Regions from separate parts of the Streptomyces sp. NPDC060184 genome, predicted to be linked through region 1. Evidence: riboswitches for the same ligand, from Rfam matches in the RefSeq annotation. Region 1 holds a riboswitch; each other region holds the start of a gene.
What was found. Region 1 has a riboswitch for thiamine pyrophosphate ahead of ACFWEE_RS06840 (purine-cytosine permease family protein). Riboswitches for the same ligand answer to the same signal wherever they lie in the genome.
Positions count from the first base shown of each region.

Region 2: another riboswitch for thiamine pyrophosphate. It lies ahead of thiC (phosphomethylpyrimidine synthase ThiC); the one in region 1 lies ahead of ACFWEE_RS06840 (purine-cytosine permease family protein).
Region 3: another riboswitch for thiamine pyrophosphate. It lies ahead of thiO (glycine oxidase ThiO); the one in region 1 lies ahead of ACFWEE_RS06840 (purine-cytosine permease family protein).

Region 1 is NZ_JBHWYX010000007.1:18,615-21,860, forward strand. Features, by position in the region: gene ACFWEE_RS06835 (glycoside hydrolase family 27 protein) at 1-90, opposite strand, end outside; gene ACFWEE_RS06840 (purine-cytosine permease family protein) at 374-1,789, opposite strand; TPP riboswitch at 1,779-1,872, opposite strand; gene ACFWEE_RS06845 (glycoside hydrolase family 76 protein) at 2,124-3,246, shown strand, end outside.
Region 2 is NZ_JBHWYX010000001.1:206,718-209,963, reverse strand. Features, by position in the region: gene ACFWEE_RS00840 (SsgA family sporulation/cell division regulator) at 1-142, shown strand, start outside; gene ACFWEE_RS00835 (YibE/F family protein) at 188-1,519, opposite strand; TPP riboswitch at 1,591-1,723, shown strand; gene thiC (phosphomethylpyrimidine synthase ThiC) at 1,716-3,246, shown strand, end outside.
Region 3 is NZ_JBHWYX010000069.1:3,360-6,605, reverse strand. Features, by position in the region: gene ACFWEE_RS30815 (thiazole synthase) at 1-306, opposite strand, end outside; gene thiS (sulfur carrier protein ThiS) at 309-530, opposite strand; gene thiO (glycine oxidase ThiO) at 527-1,756, opposite strand; TPP riboswitch at 1,754-1,865, opposite strand; gene ACFWEE_RS30800 (NAD(P)/FAD-dependent oxidoreductase) at 1,970-3,205, shown strand.

The DNA of each region.
Region 1 (3,246 bases):
GGCGGCCCCGGCCAGACCACCGACGGCGAGCGTGAGGGATGCGGCCGAGGCCGTCAAACGGTGTCCGAAACTGTGCCGTTCACCGAACATGTGCGGCTCCTGGGGGATGGTTGACACACAACCCAACAAGGAAAGACGGAAACAACCACATCACATCGCTGTTACATGTACATGTCAATAGAACGGATGAAGCTCTCGCTGCCCTCCCGGCGCAGCGGCCGGCCACTTCCGGGGAGTCGGTGCGCGATGGCGCCCCGCACGCGATGAGCCGGACCGGTTCTCCGGGCCGGCAGCGGCGGTACTCCCCGCGGTGACGGCGCGGTCGGCAGCGGAGCACGCCGCGCCGCCGAGCGCGCCACCCGGCGGGCGGCCGTCAGGGACGGTGCCGCAGCCGCAGCGGGGCGTAGACCGCCAGCGCCGCGAGGAACGCCACCCCGTAGGCGAGGTCCGCTCCGTGCAAGGCCTCCGCCACGGGGCCGACGTACAGGCCGGTGCTCATGAACGGCACCGCCGCGGCAAAGGCGATCACGAAGGCGGTGAGCGCCGGCCACCAGGGCCGGTCGCGGGCGCTCTCGGCGGCGAGGTCGAACGGGGCGCCGCCGCGGTCCCTCTTCCTCGCCGCCCAGTCGACGGCCACGATCGCGACGAAGCCGGGGATCCAGTAGCCGACCAGGAGCAGCACGTTCTGGAAGCGTGCGGTGGTGTCGGCCGCGTGCATCCACAGGACGAGCGGGAAACCGAGCGCGGCGGCGAGCGCGGCGGCGACGGGGCGCGGCAGCCGCACCCCGATCGTCTGCAGAGCCAGCGAACCGCTGTAGTCGTTCATGGCGTTGCTGCACAGTGCGGCGAGCGCCACGGCGAGCAGACCGAACGCCCCGAGGGCGCCCCCGCCCAGAAGGGTGTCGATGCCCCGCGCGGTCTGATCGGTGAAGACGGACGCGCCCCACAGGCCGAGCGTCTGGACCGCCACGAAGGAGAAGCCGATGCCCAGCAGGGTGCACCAGAACATGCGGGGCCGGGAGGTACCGGCCGGAAGGTAGCGGCTGAAGTCGCTCGCGTACGGCGCCCACGACAGCGACAGGCTCAGCGCGATCGTGAACGTCAGGACGAAGGCCCCCGCCCGGTCGCCGCCGTGCGCGGCACCGGAGGCCGCGGGGTGGACACCGTCCAGCAGTTTGACGGCCAGCACGGCGAAGGCGGCGGCCAGGAGGAACGTCATCACGGTCTGGAGCCGGTGGATCGCCTCGTACCCCAGCACCCCCAGCCCGCCCTGGGCGGCCATCATCACCAGGACGCCCAGCCAGAACGGCCAGCCGCACAACTGGGCCAGCGCGTCCCCGCCGAACAGCCCGACGAGCGCGTCCCAGGCGATCGACGAGAGCCACTGCAAAGCCCCCGGCAGCACGACCGCGCGACCGAACGCCAGCCGTGCGAGTGGCAGTTGGCCGACCCCTGTCCGACTTCCCCAGGTGCCGAGGTACGCGGTGGGCGCCGCCCCGACGAACGTGCCGAGGACGACGGCGATGAGCGCCGTCGTGAAGTCCAGGCCCAGCGCGACGCCGACGGTGCCGGTGAAGACGCCGGTCATGGTCAGGTTGGGGGCGAACCAGACGGTGAACAGCCGTCCGGGGCCGCCGTAACGCCGGTCCTCGGGCACGGGGGCTATCCCGTGCGTCTCGATCCGCAGATCGCCGGGGGCGGTCGGCATGCGCCCCCCGAAGGTGGTTCGCGAGGCCGGAGCCTTCCGCTCCGCGACCGCGTGGTCGTTCTGCGCACACGGCATCGCCATGAGACATCCCTCCGCCAGTACGAGCTGGTTCAGGTTCGACGGGTGTGATCTCAGCCCCGCGCGGGGCACCCCGTGTCCGGTTTCGGCGGTCAGGATAGCCGTACGGCGGCCAGGGGCAGGTCAGCGGGGGTGACCGGAGCGCCGCCCCGGGGTGCGATCCCGGCGAGGGAGCCGAGGGGGAGGCGGGGGCTCGCGGGGGCTCGCGGGGCGGGAACGATCTCCGTCCGCCCTTTTCCGTCCTGGCCGTTGACGTCCCCGCACCCCGGTAACAACGTTGTCGCGCACTGTCGGACACCCCGCACCCTGCGTCGCACCCCGAACAGGAGAGTTCCGTATGCGCTGGTCCCCCTCACGCCGTCAGGTCCTCGGCGCCTCTCTGGCCGCCCTGGCCGCCGTACCGGCGACCGCTGCCGCCGCGTCCGCGGCACCGGCCCCGGCCGGTGGCCGGTCCCCCTCGCTCTCCCGTGCGCGCGTCACCTACGGCGCTCTGGAGAAGTACTTCGACACGGCGGACGGCACCGGGCTCGTGCGCGAGCAGTACCCGGTCGCCGTCGACGACCGCCCGTACTCCTACGAATGGCCGCTGTCCCAGGTCCATGTCGCCGCTCTCGACCTGGCCTTCGTGGACCCGGGCCACGCACCGGCTCTGGCCACCCGCGCCAGGGCGCAGGAGCTGTACTGGAACGCGGCGGGCGGCACCACGGGCCTCGCCGGCTACGACTCCTACCCGGTCGCGCCCCACGGTGGCGGCGGCGACATGTTCTACGACGACAACGAGTGGGTGGGACTGGCCAAGGCCCAATCGCATCTGCAGACCGGGGACCGCGCCGCGCTCCGCCGCGCGGAGGAGATCTTCGCGCTCGTCGAGTCGGGCTGGGACTCCGACGCCGAACACCCCGCCCCCGGCGGGGTGTTCTGGACCCAGGCCGACTGGAACCACTGCCGCAACACGGTCTCGAACATGCCCGGCGCCCAACTCGGCCTGCGCCTGCACCAGATCACCGGCACGTCCCGCTACCTCGCGTCGTCCAGGCGCTTCTACGACTGGACCAACACCCACCTGCGGACCCCCGAAGGCCTCTACTGGGACAACCTGGACCTCACCGGCGCGGTGGACCGGACCATCTGGTCCTACAACCAGGGCGTCCCCGTCGGCGTCGGTGTCCTGCTGTACGGGGCGACTCGCGACCGCGCGTACCTGGGCCAGGCCCGGCGCACGGCCGAGGCCGCGTACAGGCACTTCGTGACCGAGGGCAGGCTGCTGGGCCAGCCCGTCTTCTTCAACTCGATCTTCTTCAAGAACCTGTTGCTGCTGGAGTCGGTGACGGGCGGGTCCGTCTACCGGCGGGCCATGGCCGACTACGCGGACCACATCTGGTCCGAACAGCGGGACAGCGCGACCGGCTTGATGCACTTCGACGACAGCGGGACCACCCAGGCCATCGAGCAGGCCGCCG
Region 2 (3,246 bases), on a different contig from region 1:
CGGCACGGCGCCGCTCGTCGCGTTCCTCGACCGGACGGACAAGCTGGTGCCACTGGGGCAGGAGCACACGCAGGGTGACTTCGACGGCAATCTCGAAGAGGCACTCGGAAGGATCCTCGCCGAGGAGCAGAACGCGGGCTGACAGGCTGTCAGCCCGTTGGTTTTTGGCCCTCCCGCTCGCTCACGCTCACTTCTTGCGGCGTCGGCCCCTCCCGGTCCGTACGGGTGCAGAAGCTCCGGCTTCCGCGCCGAGCCCTGTGCGGTCCGCGGACACCACCAGAGCGGCGAGCGCTGTCGTGACGGGCACGGAGGCGACCAGTCCGATCGAGCCGACGAGTGTACGGACGATCTCCTCGGCCACCAGCTCGCTGTTGGCGACCGTGCCCACACTGCTCTGCGCGATGGAGAACAGCAGCAGCAGGGGTAGCGCCGCGCCCGCGTAGGCGAGCACCAGGGTGTTGACCACCGAGGCGATGTGGTCGCGCCCGATCCTGATGCCCGCTCCGTAGAGACCGCGCGCCCCCATGGTCGGGTTCGCCTGGTGCAGTTCCCACACGGCCGACGTCTGGGTGACCGTCACGTCGTCCAGGACCCCGAGCGAACCGATGATGACACCGGCCAGGAGCAGACCGCTCATGTCGATGTCGGGATAGAGGCCATGGATCAGGCCGGTGTTGTCGTCGGTGTTGCCGGTCAGTCCCGCCCAGTCGATGAAGACCGAGCCCAGCAGCCCGATCAGCACCAGGGAGATCAGCGTGCCGATCACCGCCACCGAGGTGCGCGCCGTCACCCCGTGGCAGGTGTACAGCGCGATGAGCATGATCGCGCTCGCCCCGACCACCGCCACCAGCAGCGGGTTGGACCCCTGCAGGATCGCCGGGAGGATGAAGAGCGTCAGCACCGCGAAGGACACGGCGAGTGCCACGAGCGCCATCACCCCGCGCAGCCGCCCCACCACCACGACGGCGACGGCGAAGATCCCGGCCAGCAGCGCCATCGGCAGCTTCCGGTCCACGTCGGTGACCGAGTACTGCAGGTCGTGCGGCGCGTCCGGGGCGTACGCCAGGACCACCCCCTGACCCTCGCTCAGCTGCCGTGACGCGTCCGGCTGGACGATCTCGGCGAAGGTGCGGCCCTTGTCCTTGCCGCTGGTCACCTCGATGGTGGCCTTCTTGCAGTCGCCGGTGTCCTCGGCCGCCGCGCCCGGGCCGGAGCCGGTCGACGTACCACCTGAGGCGGGTACTTGGGCCGCGTTGACGTCCGCGCAGTTCACCCGCTCCACCTTCACCACCTCTCCCTGCTCGGTCTGCCGGTCGAAGCCCACACCGGTGCGCTCGTGCGCGGGAGTGCCGCCGGGCCAGAGCACCGCCAGGCCGACGACCACCGCTGCGGCGAAGGGGATCAGCACGCACGCGATGACCTTGCGCAGATGGGTCGAGACGGGTGCCGCGGGGCCATGACTGTGCGTATGGCCGTGGGAGGGTTCCTGAGGTTCGGGATGGTCCTGGGAGGAGGTCACCGAGCGATCATCGCAAGAACGGGGGAGGCCCCCTGGTCAGCACGGCCGGGCGGGCGCTAGCGTGATGGCACCTTTGCACACGCGGGAGCTCGGAGCACCGGGCTGAGAGGGCGCTGACCTCGTGAATCCTCACGGGAAACGCTGCGCCGACCGCCGAACCTGTTACCGGGTAATGCCGGCGTAGGGAGTAGGTCTCATGACCACATCGGACGCACGCACGCCTGCCTCCACGACGAACGAGCGCGTCGGGGCGGCCAAGTCCATCGGCTGGCACAAGGGGTACGTCGAGGGCTCGCGCCCCGGCCTCCGGGTGCCGGTCCGTCAGGTGCACCTGACCAACGGCAAGGACGTGACGCTCTACGACACGTCCGGTCCGTACACCGATCCCGCCGTCACCACCGATGTCCGCCGCGGCCTCGCCTCCGTGCGCGGCGGCTGGATCGAGGACCGGGGGGACACCGAGGAGTACGAGGGGCGACCGGTCCGTCCGGAGGACGACGGCCGCGCGCCCGCCTCGCGCGACGGGCTGCGCAACCTCGACGCGCTCTTCCCGGGCGGCGCCCGCGCCCCCCGGCGCAGCCGCGACGGACGCCCCGTCACCCAGCTCGCGTACGCCCGGCGGGGGGAGATCACCCCCGAGATGGAGTACGTCGCGATCCGCGAGAACGTCGCCCCGGAGGTCGTCGCCGAGGAGATCGCGGCCGGCCGGGCGGTGCTTCCGGCCAATGTGAACCATCCGGAGATCGAGCCGATGATCATCGGCAAGCGGTTCCTGGTGAAGGTGAACGCCAACATCGGCAACTCCGCCGTGACCTCCTCCATCGAGGAGGAGGTGGAGAAGATGACCTGGGCGACGCGGTGGGGCGCCGACACGGTCATGGACCTGTCCACCGGCCGCAACATCCACACCACCCGTGAGTGGGTGCTCCGGAACTCCCCGGTGCCCATCGGCACCGTCCCGCTCTACCAGGCCCTTGAGAAGGTCGACGGCCGCGCGGAGGAGCTGACCTGGGAGATCTACAAGGACACCGTCATCGAGCAGGCCGAGCAGGGCGTGGACTACATGACGGTGCACGCCGGTGTGCGCCTGCCGTACGTCCCGCTCACGGCCCGCCGCAAGACCGGCATCGTCTCCCGGGGCGGCTCGATCATGGCGGCCTGGTGCCTCGCGCACCACAAGGAGTCGTTCCTCTACGAGAACTTCGAGGAGCTCTGCGAACTCCTGGCGACGTACGACGTGACGTACTCGCTCGGGGACGGGCTGCGGCCCGGGTCCATCGCCGACGCCAACGACGAGGCGCAGTTCGCCGAATTGCGCACCCTCGGCGAGCTCAACACGATCGCCAAGCGGTACGGCGTGCAGACGATGATCGAGGGCCCGGGACACGTCCCGATGCACAAGATCAAGGAGAACATCGACCTCCAGCAGGAGATCTGCGAGGAGGCGCCGTTCTACACCCTCGGCCCGCTGACCACCGACGTCGCACCGGCGTACGACCACATCACCTCCGGGATCGGCGCGGCGATGATCGCCTGGTGGGGCACGGCGATGCTCTGCTACGTGACCCCCAAGGAGCACCTCGGGCTGCCCGACCGGGACGACGTGAAGACCGGGGTCATCACCTACAAGATCGCGGCCCACGCCGCCGACCTGGCCAAGGGGCACCCGGGAGCGCAGGAGTGGGACGACGCGCTGTCGGACGCCCGGTTCGAGTTCCGCTGGGAGG
Region 3 (3,246 bases), on a different contig from region 1:
CACCACCTCCAGCTTCACCCAGTCGGTGCCGAGGGCCTCCCGGGCCAGCCGGGCCGTCAGCACCGCCTCGCCCGCGGTGAAGCAGCCCGCGGTGTTGGGCAGCACCTGGATGGAGAGGCGCTCCAGGACGGAGAGGACCGAACCCTGCACGGTCGGGTCGAGCCTGCGCATCGCGACGGTGGTCAGCTCGGTGCCGGAGGCGACGAGCGCCCGCTCCAGCACGTCCAGGCTGGGGGCGCCGCCGGTGCCCATGATCAGCCGGGACGAGAACGCGCGCCCGGCCAGCTGGAAGAGGTCGTCGGACATGGTCAGCCTCCCTGTACCGCGGTGAGGACCTCGATCCGGTCGCCCCCGGCGAGCGCGGTGGAGTCCCAGGCCGAGCGCGGCACCACGCTCTCGTTGACGGCGGCGGCGACCCCGGAGGGCGCCCGGGTGAGGGTCGCCACCAGGGCGCCCAGGGTGGTGCCGGCGGACACGTCGCGCGGGTCGCCGTTGACGGAGACGCTCACGGTGGCGGTCGGGTCACTCATGCGTACTGCTCCTCGCGCGCGGGGACTACGGGGGTGGTGAAGCGGTCCGGCGCGAACGGGCGGGCCACCTCCGGCAGCTCGCCGGTGGTCAGCGCGTGGGCCATGGCGTCGCCGGTGACGGGGGTGAGCAGCACGCCGTTGCGGTGGTGGCCGGTGGCGACGAGCAGCCCCGGCAGCGCGGTCGGGCCGAGCGCCGGCGCGTTGTCAGGGGTGGCGGGACGCAGCCCGGCCAGGGTCTCGGTGAGCGGCAGCTCGGTGATGCCCGGCACCAGCTCGTGGGCGTCGCGCAGCAGCTCGTACACCCCGCCCGCCGTCACCGTGGTGTCCCAGCCCATCTCCTCGCTCGTCGCGCCGACGACCAGCTCGCCGTTCTCGCGCGGTACGAGGTACAGGTCCTGGCCGCGCACCACCGCGCGGACGGTCCGGCTGAGGAAGGGGGCGTACGCGCGCGGCACGGTCAGCCGCAGCACCTGGCCCTTCACCGGGCGCACCGGCGGGGCGACGCCCTCCGGCAGCCCGGGGAGCCGGCCGCTGAGGCTTCCGGCGGCCAGCACCACCTGACCCGCCGAGACCGCCGTGCCGTCCGCGAGCAGCGCCCCGGACGCCCGGCCGCGCGCGGTCTCCAGGCGCTCGCAGAGGACGCGGTGGAACACCACCCCGGCCCGCTCGCAGGCCGTCAGCAGCGCGGTCGCGAGGCGGCGCGGGTCGACCTGGTGGTCGCCGTCGACCCGCAGCCCGCCCCGTACGCCCGGCGCCAGCATCGGTTCGAGCCGCCGGCACTCGCGCCCCGACAGCCACTGCGCGTCCAGGCCGGACCGCTCCTGGAGGGCGTGCAGCTCGCGCAGGTGCGCCCGGTCGTCGGAGTCCAGCGCCACCGCGAGGGTGCCGCAGGCGCGGAAGCCGGTCTCCCGGCCGCTCGCCGTCTCCAGCTCCGCCACGAACTCCGGATAGCGGGCGGCGGAGGCGAGGTTGAGGCCCAGCAGCATCTGCTCGCCGTAGTGGAGTTCGGTGACGGCGGCCAGCATCCCGGCCGCCACCCGGGCGGCCCCGCCGCCCGGTTCCGGATCGGCGACGGCCGTCCGCAGCCCCGCCTGCGCCGCCCGCCAGGCGGTCACCAGGCCGATGATGCCGCCCCCGACGACGAGCACGTCGTACGAGGGTCCCCGGCGGTCCGCGCCGCTCGTGCCCCCGCCCGCGGCGGACGACGGTTCCTGTGGTGCGCGCATGGGTGTCCAGCCCCTCCCTTCGCCGGCATGACCCGGATCAGGTTCGTACGGTCGGAGGCCGCCAGCCTCCCTCTCAGCCCGGTGCGTCCGGGCTCCCGCGAGTGTCTTTCCGCAGCCACCCTAAACCCCGCCGTCCGCGCGGTACGAGGCAGTCTCCGGGGCGGCCCGCCCACCCCGGGGACCGGGGGTGCGCCAGGTGCTTAGGGTGGGTGCGTGAGCGAACAGAGCGGGCAGCGGGCACCGGAGCACGGCGTCGTCATCGTCGGAGCGGGCATGGCGGGCGTGCAGACCGCCGTCGCCCTGCGGGACGAGGGGTACACCGCACCCGTCACCCTGATCGGCGCGGAGCCGCACCAGCCCTACGACCGGCCGCCGCTCTCCAAGGCCGTGCTCCTCGGCACCGCCGAGCACTCCGCCTTCGACATCGACTTCGAGGCGCTCGACGTCGAGCTGCGCCTCGGGCTCTCCGTCACCGGCCTGCGCCCCGCCGACCGCGAGGTGGACACCCCGGACGGCCCGGTGCCGTACGACGTCCTGGTCGTCGCCACCGGCGCCGAACCCCTGACGCTGCCCGGCGCCGCCGGGGTCCCCGGCACCCACCTGCTGCGCACCCTGGACGACGCGGCCCGGCTGCGGCCCGTCCTCGCCGAGCGCCACGACGTCGTCGTGGTCGGCGCGGGCTGGATCGGCGCCGAGTTCGCCACCGCCGCCCGCGCCGCCGGCTGCACGGTCACCGTCGTGGAGGCCGCCGACCGCCCGCTCGCCGGGGTGCTGCCCGCCGAGGTCGCCGCCCCGATGGCCGACTGGTACGCGGACGGCGGCGCCACGCTCCTCACCGGCGCTCGGGTCGAGCGCGTCGAACCCGGCGCCGTGGTCCTCGCCGACGGCCGCAGGCTCCCGGCCGGGGCGGTGGTCGTCGGCATCGGCGCCCGCCCCGCCACCGGCTGGCTCACCGGCTCCGGCATCGCGCTCGGCCCCGACGGATCGGTCACCGCCGACGCCTCGCTGCGCACCTCGGCGCCCGGCGTCCACGCCGTCGGAGACTGCGCCTCCTACCCCTCCGCGCGCTACGGCGCACGCCTCCTGGTCCACCACTGGGACAACGCGCTCCAGGGACCGCGCACCGTCGCGGCGGGCATCGCGGGCTCCGAAGGACCCGGCGCCGCGGAGCCGTACGACCCGGTGCCGTACTTCTGGTCCGAGCAGTTCGGCCGGTTCGTCCAGTACGCCGGGCACCACGCGGACGCCGACACCCTGCTGTGGCGCGGCGACCCCGCCGACGAGGAGTGGACCGTGCTCTGGCTCCGCGACGGCGCGCTGGTCGCCCTGCTGGCGGTCGGCCGTCCGCGCGATCTCACCCAGGGCCGCAAGCTGATCGCCTCCGGCGGGGCCGTCGACCCCGAGCGGGCGGCCGACCCCGCCGTACCCCTGAAGTCCGCCGTCCGCTGAGCCCCGGAGCGCCGCTCCCGCGTGCCCGCACGACCCCGTCC